3 regions of the Methylobacterium sp. Gmos3 genome follow, and region 2 is predicted to be linked to each of the others. Evidence: predicted binding sites of a transcription regulator. Region 2 holds the regulator's gene; each other region holds the start of a gene.
The links. Region 2 encodes LexA, which represses DNA repair genes until DNA is damaged. Its sites were predicted from a motif close to TGTTCNNNNTGTGTTCNG; they were not measured.
Positions count from the first base shown of each region.

Region 1: a site for LexA is predicted at 3,270-3,287, ahead of parE (DNA topoisomerase IV subunit B). Genes of this name have one in related genera too.
Region 3: a site for LexA is predicted at 2,255-2,272, ahead of ACS5Q7_RS14925 (DUF3072 domain-containing protein). Genes of this name have one in related genera too.

Region 1 is NZ_JBWJYL010000004.1:83,622-89,462, reverse strand. It holds gene ACS5Q7_RS09355 (outer membrane protein) at 1-403, shown strand, start outside; gene ACS5Q7_RS09350 (PRC-barrel domain-containing protein) at 578-1,069, shown strand; gene parE (DNA topoisomerase IV subunit B) at 1,130-3,184, opposite strand; gene ACS5Q7_RS09340 (hypothetical protein) at 3,473-3,658, shown strand; gene topA (type I DNA topoisomerase) at 3,678-5,841, opposite strand, start outside.
Region 2 is NZ_JBWJYL010000001.1:322,088-327,928, forward strand. It holds gene gltX (glutamate--tRNA ligase) at 1-1,408, opposite strand, end outside; gene ACS5Q7_RS01635 (ComEC/Rec2 family competence protein) at 1,675-3,843, shown strand; gene lexA (transcriptional repressor LexA) at 3,837-4,577, opposite strand; partial or broken gene ACS5Q7_RS01645 (IS256 family transposase) at 4,820-4,982, opposite strand; gene ACS5Q7_RS01650 (SapC family protein) at 5,078-5,841, opposite strand, start outside.
Region 3 is NZ_JBWJYL010000006.1:361,807-367,647, reverse strand. It holds gene ACS5Q7_RS14940 (helix-turn-helix transcriptional regulator) at 1-246, opposite strand, end outside; gene ACS5Q7_RS14935 (lytic transglycosylase domain-containing protein) at 518-1,462, opposite strand; gene ACS5Q7_RS14930 (gluconokinase) at 1,642-2,154, opposite strand; gene ACS5Q7_RS14925 (DUF3072 domain-containing protein) at 2,283-2,534, shown strand; gene ACS5Q7_RS14920 (Flp family type IVb pilin) at 2,657-2,857, shown strand; gene ACS5Q7_RS14915 (polysaccharide biosynthesis/export family protein) at 3,013-4,182, shown strand; gene ACS5Q7_RS14910 (branched-chain amino acid ABC transporter substrate-binding protein) at 4,295-5,419, shown strand; gene ACS5Q7_RS14905 (tyrosine phosphatase family protein) at 5,471-5,841, opposite strand, start outside.

The DNA.
Region 1 (5,841 bases), on a different contig from region 2:
CGTCCGCGGTCGCCTCGGCTACGCCTTCGACCGCACCCTCGTGTACGGCACCGGCGGCTTCGCCTACGGCTCCGGCGGCGGCCGTCAGTTCGGCACCGGCGTGCGCTCCGACGACTTCCAGACCGGCTACGCTGTCGGCGGCGGTGTCGAGTACGCTCTCCCGACCGACTCGTTCCTGAACTTCTTCCGCTCCTCGGCCGTCACGCTGAAGGTCGAAGGCCTGTACGTGAACCTGGACCGCAGCCGCAACGCGGCCGGCGCCTTCGCCACGAACAACTTCGGTCAGACCATCACCACGACCTCCCCGGGCGTGACGCTGATCTCCGGCCCGGCCAACACCCGCGCCTCCACCGAGTTCGCCGTCGTCCGCGCCGGCGTGAACTACAAGTTCGGCTCGTACTAAGCCGAACACCGCCGCAGCCTCACCGCTGCGGCCCCCTCGAAGCCCGGCCGAAAGGCCGGGCTTCTTTCGTTTCGGGACATGCCCGTGCGACGTGACGTTCAGGAACCCGGCTCCCGATCGGCCGATTGACGGGCGCCCGCGCTCAGACGGGTATCCTGCCTGGAAGATCGCCGAATGTCGCGCCCGTCCCGCCTGATCCTGCTGCCCCTCCTCTGCGCCCTCGGCGTCTCACCGGCCCTTGCGCAAGACGCCACCGTGATCGGGAAGGACACGATCCTGCCCGGCACCGGCCCCGGCACCAGCACAGGCGGCGCGGGTGGCGGCGGCCTGATGCGCGCCGCGAATGCCGAGGAGGCGGCCAAGCGCCAGAACCTCAAGCCGGCGATCTTCCTGTCCTCGCGCATGATCGGCGTCGAGGTGCGCAATCCGGCCGGCGACAGCATCGGCAAGATCGACGACCTGCTCCTGGATGGCGGAGCGCTGAAGGCCGTCATCATCGATGTCGGCGGGTTTCTCGGGATCGGCAGCAAGCGGATCGCCGTGGAGCCGGACGCGCTCGTGCTGCGTCCCGGCGGGGACCGCTTCTCCGCGATCCTCCAGATGAGCAAGGACACGATCTCGGCCGCTCAAGCCTTCGATCCGGCCAAGGCGATTCCGGCGCAATAACCGGGATCCCGAAGGACGAGTCCTTCGGCGGGGTCCAGGGGCAGCGCCCCTGGCCACCCCTCAGATGTCGAGGTCGGCGCCTTCCGCGAAGGCGGCCCGCTCGGTGATGAAGGTGAAGCGGGCCTCGGGCTTGTTGCCCATCAGCCGCTCCACCGTATCGCCGGTCGATTCCCGTGCCTCGTCCAGGATCGCGACGCGCAGCAGCGTGCGCTTCTTCGGATCCATTGTGGTCTCCTTCAACTGCGCCGGCATCATCTCGCCGAGGCCCTTGAAGCGCCCGATCTCGACCTTGCCGCCCTTGAAGAGGCTCTTGACGATCCGCTCACGGTCGGCGTCATCACGGGCATAGGCGACCTTCGAACCCTGCTGGAGCCGGTAAAGCGGCGGGATCGCGAGGTAGAGGTGCCCCTTGTCGATGAGCTTGGGCATCTGCCGGTAGAAGAACGTGATCAGCAGCGAGGCGATGTGGGCGCCGTCCACGTCGGCGTCCGTCATGATGATCACCTTGTCGTAGCGAAGGTCCGCCTCGCGGAAATTCGCCCCCGTGCCGCAGCCGAGCGCCAGCGTCAGGTCGCCGATCAGCTGGTTGGCGCCGAGCTTGTCGCGGCTCGCCGAGGCGACGTTCAGGATCTTGCCCCGCAGCGGCAGGATCGCCTGCGTCGCCCGGTCCCGCGCCTGCTTGGCCGAGCCGCCGGCGGAATCGCCCTCGACGATGAAGATCTCGGAGCCCGCCGTGCCGGCCGCCGAGCAATCCGCGAGCTTGCCCGGCAGGCGCAGCTTGCGGGTGGCGCTCTTGCGGGCGACCTCCTTCTCCTGGCGGCGGCGCAGGCGCTCCTCCGCCCGGTCGATCACCCAATCGAGGAGCTTGTTCGCCTGGGCCGGGGAGGCGGCGAGCCAGTGGTCGAAGGCATCGCGCACCGCCGTCTCGACGATGCGCTGCGCCTCGACGGTGGCGAGCTTGTCCTTGGTCTGGCCCTGGAATTCCGGCTCGCGGATGAAGACCGACAGCATGGAGGCGCAGGTCGCCATCACGTCGTCGGTGGTGACGGCCGTCATGCGCTTCGCCTGGTTCACCCGCTCGGCATGTTCGCGCAGGCCCCGGAGCAGGGCGACCCGCAGGCCCGCCTCGTGGGTGCCGCCCTCCGGCGTCGGGATCGTGTTGCAGTACGAATGCGAGACGCCGTCATCGGCGACCGTCCAGGCCACGGCCCATTCGAGGGAGCCGTGCGAACCGGGCTTCGTCACCTTGCCGGCGAACACCTTGTCGAGGACGAGTTCCTTCCCCTCGATGTCCCGGGCGAGATAGTCCGACAGGCCGCCGGGGAAGCGGTGCACCGCCTCGGCGGGCACATCCTCCATGCCCTCGACCAGGGAGGGGGCACATTTCCAGCGGATTTCGACGCCGCCGAACAGGTAGGCCTTCGAGCGGGCCATCTTGAACAGGCGGCGGGGGTCGAACTTCAGCGAGCCGAAGATCTGCGCGTCCGGGTGGAAGCGCACCCGCGTCCCGCGCCGGTTCTGCACCCGCCCGACGATTTCCAGCGCACCCTGCGAATGCCCGCGCGAGAAGCACTGGCGGTAGAGAGTCTGGTTGCGGGCGACCTCGACCTCCAGCACGTCCGAGAGGGCGTTCACCACCGAGATGCCGACGCCGTGCAGGCCGCCGGAGGTCTCGTAGACCTTCGAATCGAACTTACCGCCCGCGTGCAGGGTGGTCATGATGACTTCGAGGGCCGACTTGCCCGGAAACTTCGGGTGCGGGTCGACGGGGATGCCGCGCCCGTTATCGGTCACGACGAGGAAACCGCCCTCCTCGAGCTCCACCTCGATGAAGCTCGCATGGCCGGCGACCGCCTCGTCCATGGAATTGTCGATCACCTCCGCAAAGAGGTGGTGCAGGGCGCGCTCGTCCGTGCCGCCGATATACATGCCCGGCCGGCGCCGGACCGGCTCCAGGCCTTCCAGCACCTCGATGTCGGAGGCGGTGTAGCCCGCCTCCGGGGAGGCCGCCGCCAGCGTGACGGGCGAGGCGGCTTCGGTCAGCCGACGCTTGGGCTCGGCGACGGGCAAGGGCTTGCCCTTGCCGGCGAAGAGATCGCGGGCCGGATCGCTCACGCGGCCACTCCCACGCGCAGCAGGAGCGACCGAACCGGGGGAAGCTTTGCGTCTGGGAGCATGCGCCTTCATCTCGCCAGCATAACGGAACAAAACATAAACATCAAAGCCACCGTAGCGGGATCGGCGGCCTTTCTGACATGCTGCGGTGCGGCGCGCGAGCACCCCACGCATCCGAAGCGAGCCCGACAGGGTGGACCGCCAAGGTTAACGTTCCGGGAACGCCGGAACCTGAATGGACACAAGGCGTTACCTGGGGTGATCACCCTCCGACCCTGGAGTGCGCCGATGCCGAGCGACGCGACTGAAGCCCGTCACCTCGACCTCATTCGATTCGAGCACGCGGCAGGCACTGCTTTCGGTTGCCTCGACGAGGACGAGGGCCGACCCGCCCCGTTCGTCATCGCTCCCGCCGCCATCGCCGTCGCCACCCTTGCGACGGCTTTCGCCGCCACGATCTCGTACCTGATCTGAGCCCTGTGGGTGGCGGGCCTCAGCCCGCCGCCTTCTTCTTCGGCGCGGCCTTCTTGACGGCCGGCTTCTTGGCCGGCGCCTTCGCCTTCTCGCCATCGGGCTTGCGCGGCGTCGCCTTCTTGCGGGCGGGCGCCTTCTTGCCGCCGCCCGCCTCGCGCTTCGCCGCGATCAGCTTCAGCGCCTCCTCTAAGGTCAGGGCCTCGGCATTCGCGCTCTTGGGCAGGGTCGCGTTCACATTGCCATCGGTGACGTAGGGTCCGTAGCGGCCCGCCTTCACCACGATGTCCTTGCCGCTCTCCGCGTCCTTGCCGAGCGAACGGCCGGGATCGCCCGCCGGGCGACCGCGCCCGCCGCCCTGCTCCTTGGCGACGATGAGGTCGATGGCCCGGTTGCCGCCGATCTCGAGCACGTCGTCGTCTCGGCCGAGATTGGCGTAGGTCCGCCCGTGCTGCACGTAAGGCCCGAACCGCCCGATGCCCGCCAGGATCGGCTCACCGGTCTCCGGGTGCCGCGCGATCTCACGGGGCAGCGAGAGCAGGGCCAGCGCCTTCTCCAGCGTCACATCCCCGGGGGAGAGCCCCTTCGGCAGGGAGGAGCGCTTCGGCTTCTCCGCGCCCTTCTCGGCGCTGGCCTCACCGAGCTGGATGAACGGCCCGAACCGGCCGTCACGCACCGTCACCGGCAGGTTGGTGGCGGGGTCGTTGCCGAGCACCCGCACCCCCGGCTGGCCGCCGTCGGTGGAGGAGCCGTCGCCCTCACCGTTGACGCCCGTGGCCGACAATTGCCGCGTGTAGGTGCATTCGGGATAGTTCGAGCAGCCGACGAAGGCGCCGAACTTGCCGAGCTTCAGCGAGAGTTGGCCCTCGCCGCAATTCGGGCAGGCGCGGGGGTCCTTGCCCTCGCCCCGGTCGGGGAAGATGTGCGGCCCGAGCAGACCGTTCAGGGCTTCCAGCACCTCCGCGACGCGCAACTCCTTCGTCTCGCCGATGGCGGCCGAGAAGTCGCGCCAGAAGTCGCGCAGCACCTGCCGCCAGTCGATCTCGGCGTTCGAGACGCGGTCGAGCTGCTCTTCGAGGTCGGCGGTGAAATCGTACTCGACGTAGCGGCGGAAGAAGCTTTCGAGGAAGCCCGTCACGAGCCGCCCCTTGTCCTCCGGCTGAAGCCGCTTCTTCTCGATCTTGACGTATTCGCGGTCGCGCAGGGTCTGCAACACCGCCGCGTAGGTGGACGGGCGGCCGATGCCGAGCTCCTCCATGCGCTTCACGAGGCTCGCCTCGGAATAGCGCGGCGGCGGCTCGGTGAAGTGCTGCGTGGAGGCGATCTTCTCGCGGCGCAGGGAATCGCCCGCCTCCATCTTCGGCAGGCGGCGGCTCTCCTCGTCCTCCTCGTCGTCCTTGCCCTCTTGATAAAGCGCGAGGAAGCCGTCGAACTTCACCACCTGCCCGGTGGCGCGCAGCTCGATCCGGCGCCCGCCCGCAATGGCGTGGACATCGACCGTGGTGCGCTCCAGCTCGGCCGATTCCATCTGGCTCGCCATGGTGCGGGTCCAGATCAGGTCGTAGAGCTTGGCCTGCTCCGGTTCGAGGTAGCGGGCGACGTCCTTCGGCCGACGCCCCATGTCGGTGGGGCGCACCGCCTCGTGCGCCTCCTGGGCGTTCTTCGCCTTCACGCTGTACTTGCGCGGGGCGCCGGGCACGTAGCGATCACCGAACTCGCGAGCGATCACCTTCCGGGCATCGGCGATGGCCTCCGGCGCCATGTCGACGCCGTCCGTCCGCATGTAGGTGATGATGCCGACCGTCTCGCCGCCGACATCGACGCCCTCGTAGAGGCGCTGGGCGACGCGCATCGTCTGGGCCGGCGCCATCCCGAGCTTGCGGGAGGCCTCCTGCTGCAACGTGGAGGTGGTGAAGGGCGGCTGCGGATGGCGCTTGGCCGGCTTGGCCTCGATGCTCGCCACCTGGAACGTGGCCGCTTCGAGGGCGGCCTTGAAGGCGGCGGCCTCCTCGGCATTGCCGACGTCGAGGCGCTGGATGCGCTTCCCGTCCGCGCCGACGAGCCTTGCCTCGAAGGTCGCGCCGTCCTTGGTCGCGAGCGTCGCGATGATGGACCAATATTCGCGGGGCTTGAACGCCTCGATCTCCATCTCCCGCTCGACCACGAGGCGCAGGGCGACCGACTGC
Region 2 (5,841 bases):
CCCCCAGGCGGGCCAGGCACTCGGTCCGGCCCAGCACGGCCATCACGTCGAACAGGGGAGGGGATGTGGTGCGACCGGTGAGCGCCGCACGCAGAGGTTGCGCCACCTGCCCGAGCTTGCAGCCGGTCGCCTCGGCATGCTGGCGCACCGCACCCTCGGTCGCCGCCGCGCTCCAATCGGGCAGGGCCTCCAGCGCCGGCAGCACCGCCGCGATGCGGGCGCGGCCCTCGTCCGAGAGCAGGGCCTTGGCCTTGTCGTCGGGCACCAGCGGCCGGGCGGCGGTGAGGTAATAGGCGCTGTCGAGGAGTTCGATCAGCGTCTTGGCGCGCTCCTTCAGGCCGGGCATGGCGAGGGTGAGCTTGTCCCGCAGGTCGTCGGGCAGGGGCACGGGGATGCCGCGCTCCGGGCCGACCTGGGGCAGGATCGCCTCGATCGCCGCCACGAGGTCGGCGTCGGTGCTGGTGCGGATGTAGAGGCCGTTGAGATTCGCGAGCTTCACGAAATCGAACCGCGAGGCCGAGCGGCCGACCGCGCCGAGATCGAAGGCCTGGATCATCTCCTGCGTCGAGAAGACTTCCTGGTCGCCGTGGCTCCAGCCGAGCCGGACCAGATAGTTGCGCAGGGCGGAGGGCAGGTAGCCGAGGTCGCGATAGGCCTCGACGCCGAGCGCCCCGTGGCGCTTCGAGAGCTTCGCCCCGTCCGCCCCGTGGATCAGCGGGATATGCGCCATCCTCGGCACCTCCCAGCCCAGCGCCGAGAAGATCTGGCTCTGGCGGGCGGCGTTGGTGAGGTGGTCGTCGCCGCGGATGATCTGCGTGACGCCCATGTCGTGGTCGTCCACCACCACGGCGAGCATGTAGGTCGGCGTTCCGTCCGAGCGCAGGAGCACGAGGTCGTCGAGGTCGCGGTTCGCCCAGGTGACGCGGCCCTGCACCGCATCGTCCACCACGGTCTCGCCCTCCAGCGGAGCCCGCAGGCGGATCACCGGCTTCACGCCCTCCGGCGCCTCGGAGGGATCGCGGTCGCGCCAGCGCCCATCGTAGCGCAGCGGCTTGCCCTCGGCGCGGGCCTGCTCGCGCATCTGGGTCAGCTCGTCCTGCGAGGCGTAGCAGCGATAGGCGCGGCCGGCGGCGAGCAGCCCGTCCACCACCTGCCGATGGCGCTCGGCGCGGGCGAACTGGAACACGACGTCGCCGTCCCACTCCAGGCCGAGCCACCTCAGCCCTTCGAGGATCGCGTCGATGGCCGCCTTGGTGGAGCGTTCCCGGTCGGTATCCTCGATGCGCAGCAGCATCCGCCCGCCGTGGTGGCGGGCATAGAGCCAGTTGAACAGGGCTGTGCGCGCCCCGCCGATATGGAGGAAGCCGGTGGGCGAGGGGGCGAAGCGCGTGACGACGGGAGACGACATCTTTGGTTTTCGGACTGGCGGGGGCGGCCGGCGGCGGCCGGGACCGGATTGCGGTGGAAAGCGCGGCGACGCAAGTTCGATCCCTGCCCGTCGTCGCGTCGGCGCGTTCCGCTGACGGCGACAGGGCATTGCTCCGCCCGCCGGGTCAAGTGCCTGGGGGTGAGATCACCCCAATCCCACCCCGAGACTGTCGCCCGGCCCACCGCGCGCGCTAAGCAACGGGCGGGCGCCTGCGGCATCGTGGGCGCGAGTCGCGGGCGGAATGGATGCAGCGGATCGGGGCGGGGATGGCGGCGGGGGCGACCACTCGCCTCCGCATCCCCGACCTTGCGCTCGGCGCCCTGCGCGGGCGCTTCCTGCACGCCCTCGCCCTCGAGGCCGGGCAGCGGCGGCTGTTTCCCTGGCTCGCCGTCGCGTTCGGCATCGGCATCCTCGTCTTCTTCGCCGCCGCCGATGGGCGGCCCTTTCTGCCCGCGCCTCTCCTGGCCGGGGCGGCCTGCCTCCTCCTCGCCGCCCGGCTCGGAGCGCGGCCCGGGGCGATGGCCCTGGCGCTCGCCCTCGGGTTCGCCTGCCTCGGCTTCGCCGCTGCCGCATGGCGGGTCGAGAGCGTGGCCGCGCCGATCCTCACGCGGACCATGGTCGCGCCGCTCACCGGGGTGATTGAGGGCTTGGACGAGCGCGAGGAGGGCGCGCGGCTCATCGTGCGCGTCGAGAGCTTCGGCGCCCTGCCGCCCGAGGCGCGCCCGCGCCGGGTGCGGGTGTCGTTCCGCAAGGCGCCGCCGCTCAGGCCGGGCGACACCGTGAGCGCCACGGCGCGGCTCCTGCCCCCACCGGAGGCGGCCCGGCCGGGGGGCTACGATTTCGCCCGCGACGCCTACTTCCAGGGGATCGGCGCGGTGGGCTCCCTGGTCGGGCCGATCACGGTCGCGCCGACGCCGGACCTGCCTCCCTCGCTCCGCTTCGCCGCCGCCCTCGACGAGGCCCGCAACGCCCTGACCCGCCGGATCGCCGGCAGCTTCGGCGGCCAGCCCGGCGCCGTCGCCGCCGCGCTCGTCACCGGCAAGCGGGGGCTGATCGGTCCGCAAGCCAACGATGCCCTGCGCGCGGCCGGCATCTACCACGTCGTCTCGATCTCCGGCCTGCACATGGTGCTGGCGGCGGGGGTCGTCTTCTGGCTGATCCGGGCGGTCCTCGCCCTCGTGCCCCATTGCGCCCTGTTCTGGCCGATCAAGAAGATCGCGGCGGGGGCGGCCATGGCGGGCGCCACCGCCTATTGCGCCTTCTCCGGCTGGGACATCGCCGCGGAGCGCAGCCTGCTGATGACGCTGATCATGCTCGGTGCGATCCTCGTGGACCGGCCGGCGCTCTCGATGCGCAATCTCGCCCTCGCCGCCCTCGTCGGCCTCGCGCGGGAGCCCGAGGCCCTGCTCGGACCCAGCTTCCAGATGTCCTTCGGCGCAGTGGCGGGCCTCGTCGCCTGCGCCCGGCTCATCGATGGGCGGCTGTTCCTCACGCCCGGCGCGGGACGCCTCGGGCGGACCCTGGGCCTCGTCGCCAGAGGCATCGTCGGCACCCTCGCCACGACCCTCGTCGCCCAGGTCGCGACCGCCCCGTTCGCGACCTACCATTTCCAGACGGTGCAGCCCTTCGGCGTGCTCGGCAACGCGCTGACCCTGCCCCTCGTTTCCCTGGTGGTGATGCCCTGCGCCGTCCTCGGCACGCTCACCTATCCGTTCGCCCTCGACCGGCCGGTCTGGTGGGTGATGGGGCAGGCGGTGGCCGGGATGCTCGCCGTCTCGGAATGGATCGCCGGGTTCGGCCGCTCCGTCCTCGTGGTGCCGGCCTTCGGCACGGGAGCCCTGCTCCTGCTCGCGGCGGCGCTCCTCATCGCGACGCTTCCCATCTCGAACCTGCGCCGCCTCGCCCTGCTGCCGGCCCTGGCGGGCCTGGCCTTCGCGGCCCTGCCGCACCGGCAGGATCTCTACATCGACCGCCAAGGCGCGGGCGCGGCCCTGCGCGGGGCCGACGGGCGCCTCGTGGTGCTCGGCAAGCCGCCCGCCTTCGTGCTGGAACAATGGCTGAAGGCCGATGGCGACGGCCGGCGGGCCGGCGACCTCCTGGCCGCGCCCCCGCCGGGCCGCTGCGACCGTCTCGGCTGCACCGCCCGCCTGCCGGATGGCCGGGCCGTCGCCCTGGTGAAGGACAGGCGCGCCTTCCCGGAGGATTGCGCCCGCGCCGCCCTCATCGTCACCGCGCTGCGGGCACCGCCGGACTGCGCGGCGCCGCTGGTCATCGACCGGCGACGCCTCGCGGAGGGGGGCGCCGTCTCGGTGAGGCTGGACGGCGACGCCCTGGTTCCAACCTATGCCCACGCGGCGAGCCGTGCGCCGCCATGGCGTTCGGGCCGGGAGCCGGAGCCCCCTTCGGATCAGTAGCGGCGGACGAGGCTCACGAGGCGACCCTGGATCCGCACCCGGTCGGGGCCGAGGACGCGGGTCTCGTAGGCCGGGTTCGCCGCTTCGAGGGCGATGGAGGAGCCGCGCCGACGCAGGCGCTTGAGGGTCGCCTCCTCGTCGTCGATCAGGGCGACGATGATGTCGCCGGTATTGGCGGTTTCCTGCTTGCGGATGACGACGAGGTCGCCATCGAGGATGCCGGCATCGACCATCGAGTCGCCGCGCACCTCAAGAGCGTAATGCTCGCCGCCGGCCAGGAAGTCCGGCGACATGGTGACGGTGTGGCTCTGGCTCTGGATCGCCGCGATGGGCGTGCCCGCCGCGATGCGCCCCATGACCGGGATCGCGACGCCCCGGAACTCCTCATAGGCCCGAGGCTGAGGCGTCGCGGCCGGCGGCAGCTTGGCGAGCCCGCCCTCGACGACGCTCGGGGTGAAGCGCCGGGGCTCGGGCGCCGCAGCCGCCGCCGCCTCGGCCGCCTCCGGCCCGCGCCCCAGAGCGTCGGGCAGGCGAATCACCTCGATGGCCCGCGCCCGGTTCGGCAGGCGGCGCAGGAAGCCGCGCTCTTCCAGGGCGGTGATGAGGCGGTGAATGCCGGATTTCGACTTCAGATCGAGGGCATCCTTCATCTCATCGAAGGACGGCGGCACGCCGCATTCCTGCATCCGCTGCTGGATGAAGCGCAGGAGGTCCAGCTGCTTGCGCGTGAGCATCGTTCGGGTCTCGCAAAGTGGCGGCGGTCGCACGGAAACAAATCGCGAACACGTTAAGCGTTCCGCAAGTGTTCCGCAAGAGACAAGCTTGGCCTTGCGTCGGTTCGTAGGGCGATGCCGGCTCACCCGAACGCTATCGGACCGTCCGAGCCGCTCTCATAGGTCACGGCAGGAGCTTGAGCGGGTCGTGTCCACTAGCGTGGTGTCGCTCGCCGAGAGCCACCACGATCACCGGCTTTGGCCGGGACGCCCAGGCAGGCCAGCACGGCGGGCTCGGCCGTGTCCATCAGGGTCGCGAGCCTTGGCATCTCGGGCCGGAGTTTGATCGGCCGCCCGTCGCCATGGCTGGCGGGCCGCCTCCGCGTCGTCCTGGGCCAATGCGGTGGCGATGGGGGCCGAGACGACGAGCTCGACCCCGCGCAAGCCGCGCCAAGTTCGCATCGCCGCCGCCAGGGAGCGACGACACACGCACCGGACCGGCACCGGCGCGACGCCTGGTCTTAGGCGGCAGTGGCCTCCGCCGGGGGCTGTTCCTCGGCTTGCGCATCGAGGAGCGTCTGCCAGCTGAGTTGCGAGGCGAGGTGGAGCACGATCGCCCCCAACCAACCGCGAGCGTGGAATTCGGCCACCACGTCGGCCGGAAGGGCGCGGAACGCCGCTTCATCGACCAGCTGGAAGCCCGTCAGCGTGGAACTCACCGGGGGGATCTCACCGGTCGCCGTGACGGCGGATGTCGTCAGCCGCAGTTCGGCCGAACGGGGCACCAGCAGGCGGTGTTCCAGCAAGGCGGCCGAGAAACTGCGGGTGGCTTCGTACTCGGCTGCATAGGCCTTGCTCAATGCCATCGCCGCCTGAGCCCGGGGCGTCGGCGCGCCGGCCTCGTCGAACAGCCGGTCCGTCGTCTCGCCATCGGCCTCCGGGACGATCAGCGAACTGGTCGTATCGACGCCGAGCATCGCCGGCCCGTCACCCGCCTGCACGGCGATGAACGGATAGCGCCGCAGATAGGCCGGGATGTAGAGGCCGGGACGCCACACGCCCGCCTTGTCGATGAGCAGGTTGCGCCCCGCTGACAGCCCGCTCAAGGCCAGGGGCAGAGCATCCTCGGCTTGGGCGAAGACGATCGGCATGACGCGCCCCGCCGCGGCGAATTCTGCCACGGTGAGGGGAATCGCAACGGCTTCGGCCGCGAAGCCGAAATGCCCTTCGCGCCGAACCCCGAGCGTACGATGCTCCGGGAATCGGACCACGTCCGGCTTGCCGT
Region 3 (5,841 bases), on a different contig from region 2:
ATCGGGGCTGCTGTCGTCCCCGGTGATCAGGTCGTCGAGGCGCACGCCCATGGCGTTGGCGACCCGCCGCAGCAGGATGATGGAGACGTTGCCCTGCCCGCCTTCGAGCTGGGCGATGTAGCGCTCGGACAGGCCCGAGAGCTGGGACAGCACTTTTCGCGAGAGGCCCCGGACCGTGCGCGCATGGCGCACCCGGCGGCCGAGATCCGCGAGGAAGAGTGTCTCCTGTTCGATCACGCCGGCCATGGCGCCGTTCGCTTTCCTGCCGTTTTGGGACGCCGTTCCGCCCAGACGCCTGCGGCAGCCAAGCCTCCCGACAGGGATGGGCAGGGCCGACACGGACGATCCGTGCGAAACCAGCGTACCCTACCCCGATGAATTCGATATTGACGCCGTCGCCTCTCACGGGCGCATGGGCACCTGTCCGGCGCCGACCGCAGCGTCAGGCCTATGTGTTGCGGAACGACCCGATGGTCAAGCCTCGGGACCGATGCCGTGTGGGCAACGGGGTGTGCTTCTATTGCGATGGCAGGGCCGCCGCCTCCTGCAGCACGGGCGCTGCGGTGGCGGGACGCGGCGCGGCGGCGAGCGCCAGGAGCTTCGGCGACGGGCGCCGGGGCGGCAGCGGCACGGCGATGGCTTCCGCCACGGCGGCGGTGGCGGTCGCGGCAGGGGTTTCGGCCTGGGCGGCGGGCGACAGGCGAAGCTCGGTGAGGGCAGCGGGCGTCGCGGCGGCGACCTGCGCCGCGCCGCCGAAATCGTCCGGCCGCCGGGGCGGCAGGGGCACGTCCACCGTGGCGGTGGCAGTGGCGGGCGCGGCGCCCTGGGCCGGGGAGGAGGGATCGGTGGTCAGGCTCGCGAACTGCACCTGTGCGCCCCCGGCCAGGGCGGCGGGCCGGCGCGGCGGCAGCGGCACCTCCACCGCCTCGACCGGCGGCGGCTCGGCGGCGGCATAGGCCAGGGCGGCGTTCGCCTGGGCGGCCTCGGCCGGAGCGCGGCCGGTGAAGAGGCTCGCCAGGGCGCTGGCCGAGGCGGCCACGGGCGCCACGGTGGAAGCGACGACGGTCGGCACGCCCTGGCGCTTGGCGGCGTAATAATAGCCGCGGTTGTAGTACTGGTAGGCTTGGTGAATGTTGCCCTGCGCCGTGCGGTAGGCCCCCGCGAGGTAGGCCACGCCGTAGCGGAGGTTGGTCTCGGGGTCGTAGAGCCCCGCCGCGTCGCCGGTGTAGCCGAGCGCGCGGGCCGTGGCGTGCTTGATCTGCATGAGGCCCAGCGCGCTGCCGCCCTTGGCCTTGGGGTTGTAGTTGCTCTCGCGCTTGACGACGGCGTGCACGAAGCTCGCCGGCACTCCGTTGGCCTTGGCCTGCTGCTCGATCAACGCGTCGATGTTGTCGCGCGGCGTCTGTGCGAAGGCGGACGCTGGCGCGACCGCGATGGCGGCAGCGAGGAGAAGGCGGTGCATTCCGAGACCCGGTGCTGCTTGTTCTATGGTCAAGCTAGGTCACCGGGAAATGAGGCCGGAAAACGGCCCCGAGCCGGCGGAGTGGCGGCGGAAGGGGGACGCGGCCGGCGCTCTCCCGCCTTATGGCCCGGCCGCCGCCCCCTGTGCTCGCCCCGCCACAGGCACAGGCCCGGCCGGCATCAGTCTCCGGCCGCGACGCGGGCGACGATGCGGTCCGCGATGGCGTCGGGCGATTCGGCGATGCCGACGACGATGGCGTGCTCGTCGGGGCCGGGGGGTTCGAGCACGGCGAACTGGCTGTCCAGCAGGCCGGACGGCATGAAATGGCCGTGGCGCCCCGCGAGCCGGGCCGCGATCAGCGCTTTGTCGCCCTTCAGATAGACGATGCGCACCCGGCGGCTGCCGCCGGTGAGGACATCGCGGTAGGCCCGGCGCAGGGCCGAGCAGACGATGACGCCGGATTCGCCGGCCTCCAGCCGCTGGCGGATCCAGGCGGCGATCCGCGCGAGCCAGGGCGCGCGGTCCTCGTCGTCGAGGGCGATGCCCGCATGCATCTTCGCGACATGCTCCGGCGTGTGGAAACTGTCTCCGTCCACGAAGATCCAGCCCAGCCGCTCCGCCGCGAGGGCGGCGATGGTGCTCTTGCCCGAGCCCGACACTCCCATCACCACGAGAACCTGCCCGCCGTTCATGTGCTCACCGCCCGCGCCCCGAGGGCCGTCATTCTAGGGTGTGGATGCCGCGACCGCATCTCGCCTGCGCGCGGAACCACGACCCCTCCCCCGCGTTGGCCAGAACATTCCATGAACGAGACAGAGCAATGGCCAAGTCGACCGCGAAGGACTCCGCCCACTCGGAGAACCCGAAGACCGATCCCAAGGATGTCTCGAACCAGATCAAGGATCCGGATCAGTGGACAACCGGCGGCGAGCCGATGACCGGCGCGCAGGCCTCCTACCTGAAGACCCTGTCCGAGGAAGCCAAGGAGCCGGACGCCTTCGACGATTCCATCGATAAGGCCGAGGCCTCGAAGCGGATCGACTCCCTGCGGCAGAAGGCCGGGCATGCCTGATCGGCGATTGAAGGCGGCCGTGGGGGATCGCGTTAAGCCTGCGGCAATTCGCGGCCGCTATAGCTGAGGCCCGCTCCCGTCGCCGATCGATCGGAGGACGGGAGCCTGACGGTTTCGGAACGATGAGCGAGCGGACAGCGAGCGCGACCCAATCCTCCCTCCTCGGCCGCTTCCTGTGCGACGCGAGCGGGGCGACCGCCATCGAGTATGGGATGATTGGCGGATTGATCTTCGCCGTCATCGCAGGATCCCTCAAGCTCTACGGCGCGAAGCTCGACACCGTCTATGTGCAGATCGGCAGCACCATCGCGCAGGCGAATTGACCGGGCCGGTCTGATTCATCCTCTGGGAAACCGTGGGTTGTGAGGATGAAACGGCCGCATGGGCCGTGCGACAGGCAGTGTGGCCAGCCCGCTACGGACTCGCCGCTGCCCATGGGGTAGGCACGATCCCGGCCAGACCCATGGACATCGTCCGGATGCGCATAACCCCGATCTTCCTACTCGCCACGCTGGCGGTGTCGGGCTGCACGCTCCTGCCGGCGGCGGGTCCGACGGCCGACGCGATCCAGGCGGGGGCCGAGGTGCCGGATGCCGGCGGCGGCCTGCTCGCCCGCTACGAGATCATCGACGTCACCCCCGCCGTCATCGAGGCCCTGCGCGGACGCCCGCTCGACAGCCTGCTCGCCTCCTTCGGCGATCACCGCCCCTCCGCCGAGCCCGTCATCGGCATCGGCGACATGGTCGCCGTCTCGATCTGGGAGGCTGGCTCCGGCGGCCTGTTCTCCGGCCCCCTCGTCGCCGACCGCTTCTCCGCCGGCTCCAAATCCGCCCTCATCCCCGAGCAGCCCGTCGGGCGCGACGGCGCCATCTCCGTCCCCTATGCCGGCCGCATCTCCGTCGCCGGCCGCCGCCCGCAGGACGTGCAGGCGCTCATCGAGAACGAACTCGCCGGCAAGGCCATCCAGCCGCAGGTGCTCGTCTCCGTCACCAAGCCGATCTCGCAGACCGTCACCGTGACCGGCGAGGCCGTGGCCGGCGCCCGCCTGCCGCTCACCGGCCACGGCGACCGCCTGCTCGACGTGCTCGCCGCCGCCGGCGGCGTGCGCTCGCCGGTGTCGGAGACCTTCGTGCGGCTGTCGCGCGGCCCCGTGACGGCCACGGTGCCGCTGACGACGGTGGTGTCGAACCCGAAGGAGAACATCTACCTGCGGCCCAACGACGTGCTGACCCTGGTGCGCGACCCGCAGACCTTCCTGGCGGTGGGCGCGCTGGGCAACTCCACCGAACTGCCGTTCCAGGCGGACGGGATCACCCTGGCGCAGGCGCTGGCCAAGGCGCGGGGCCTGTCGGACTTCCAGGCCGACCCGGCGGGCACGTTCATCTTCCGGTTCGAGCCGGCGGCGATCGTGCGGCGCCTGGCGCCGGGCTCGAAGCTGACGGGCACGCCGCTGGTGCCGGTGGTGTACCGGATCGACATGCGCGACCCCAACAGCCTGTTCACCGCGCAGGCGTTCCGGATGCGCAACCGCGATCTGGTCTACGTGTCGAACGCGCCGTTCACCGAGGTCCAGAAGGTGCTGGGCGTCCTGTCCACCGTCACGGGGCCTGTGGCCTCCGCCGCAGCCGTGTACAGCTATTCGAAGTAGCGGGGGGATACGGAAAAGAAATCGCGTTCCGGCATCACCTCGCGTATGGGCTGCGGCTCTGGGGCCGGAGGCCCCGTCCGTAGCCTGCGATGAGGGTGCTGAGCAGAGCCCGATGAAAGCCGGACGTGTCGTCCCCGCCCGCGGGCTCCTCGCCGCCGCGTTGCTCGTGTCCAGCCTGTGCCTCGCCCGGCCAGCCTGCGCCGACGTGACCGTCGGCGTCGCCGTGCCGCGCTCGGGTCCCTACGTCGCCGTGGGCGAGCAGGTGCTGCGCGGCGTCGAGGCGGCGGCCCGGGAGGCCAACGCCATGGGCGGGCTCGACGGGCAGCCGGTCGTCCTCGACGTGCAGGACGACGCCTGCGATTCGAATTCCGCGACGGCGGTGGCCAACCACTTCATCCGCTCGAACGTGCGGCTCGTGGTGGGCCATGTCTGCTCGAACGCCTCCATCGCCGCCTCGGACCTCTACGCGGCCAATGGCATCGTGATGATCACGGCGGCCTCCGTGGCGGCCAAGCTGACGGACCGGGGCCTGCCGACGATCTTCCGCGTATGCGGGCGCGACGACGACCAGGCCCGGCTCTCGGCGGCGGTGCTGGCCGAGCGGTTCCGCGACCGCAAGATCGCGCTGCTGCAGGACCAGAGCGCCCCCGCGCGGCTGCTCGCCGCCGCGACGAAGGACAACCTGAACCGGATCGGCGTCAACGAGGCGCTGTTCCTGTCCTTCCAGCCCTCCGAGAAGGACGACGAGGCCCTGGCCGACCGGCTCAAGGCGGCGGGGATCGAGGTGGTCTATTACGGGGGCGACGCCGCCGAGATGGGCCGGCTCGTCAAGATCGCCGCCGACCGGGGCTACCGGCCGCAATGGTTCGGCACCTCGGCCATCGCGACGCCGGACTTTGCCAAGGTGGCGGGGCCGGCGAGCAACGGCGTGCTGATGACCTTCTACCTCGATCCGAGCCGCCAGCCGGCCGCCGCTGGGGTGGTGAAGGCGTTCAAGGCGCAGGGCGTCGACCCGACCGGCTCGACGATCTACGGCTATGCCGCGATGCAGGCGCTGGTGGCGGCGGGCAACTTCGCCCACTCGACGGAGCCCCGTCCGATCACCCAGGCGCTGCACACCGAGCGGTTCGACCTCGTGCTCGGCACGGTGGGGTTCGATTCCAAGGGCGACGTGACCGCTCAGGGCTACGTCCTCTACGTCTGGAAGGACGGCAGCTTCACCCCCGCCGGCAAGTAACGGGTTCCCAAAGGGCAAGCCCTTTGGCGGGTGCAGGGCGGAGCCCTGCGGTCAGCGAAGCGCCGCCTCGACCTCCGCCCCCCGCCCGAGCCCGCGCAACAGATCCGCCAGATGCGGCCGCACCGTCAGTTGCAGCGCGTGCAGCCGCCGCACCGCCTCGCTGAGGTCCCCGCCCCGTCCCAGCGCCGTGTCGGCGAAGGCGATCATCCGCGCATTGGGCCAGGCGGGCTCGCGCAGGGCGTGCAGCCGCTCCACGAGCGCCCCGGCCTCCATGTCGGGCTGGCCCTGCGCGAACAGCATCAGCAGGGCCGCCGTCGAGCGCGACAGCCCGTAATGGCAATGGACGAGGACATGCGCGGCGTCGCCGCAATCCCGGCCGAAGGCGAGGATCGCCGCCACGTCCTCCCGCTCCGGGGGCACGA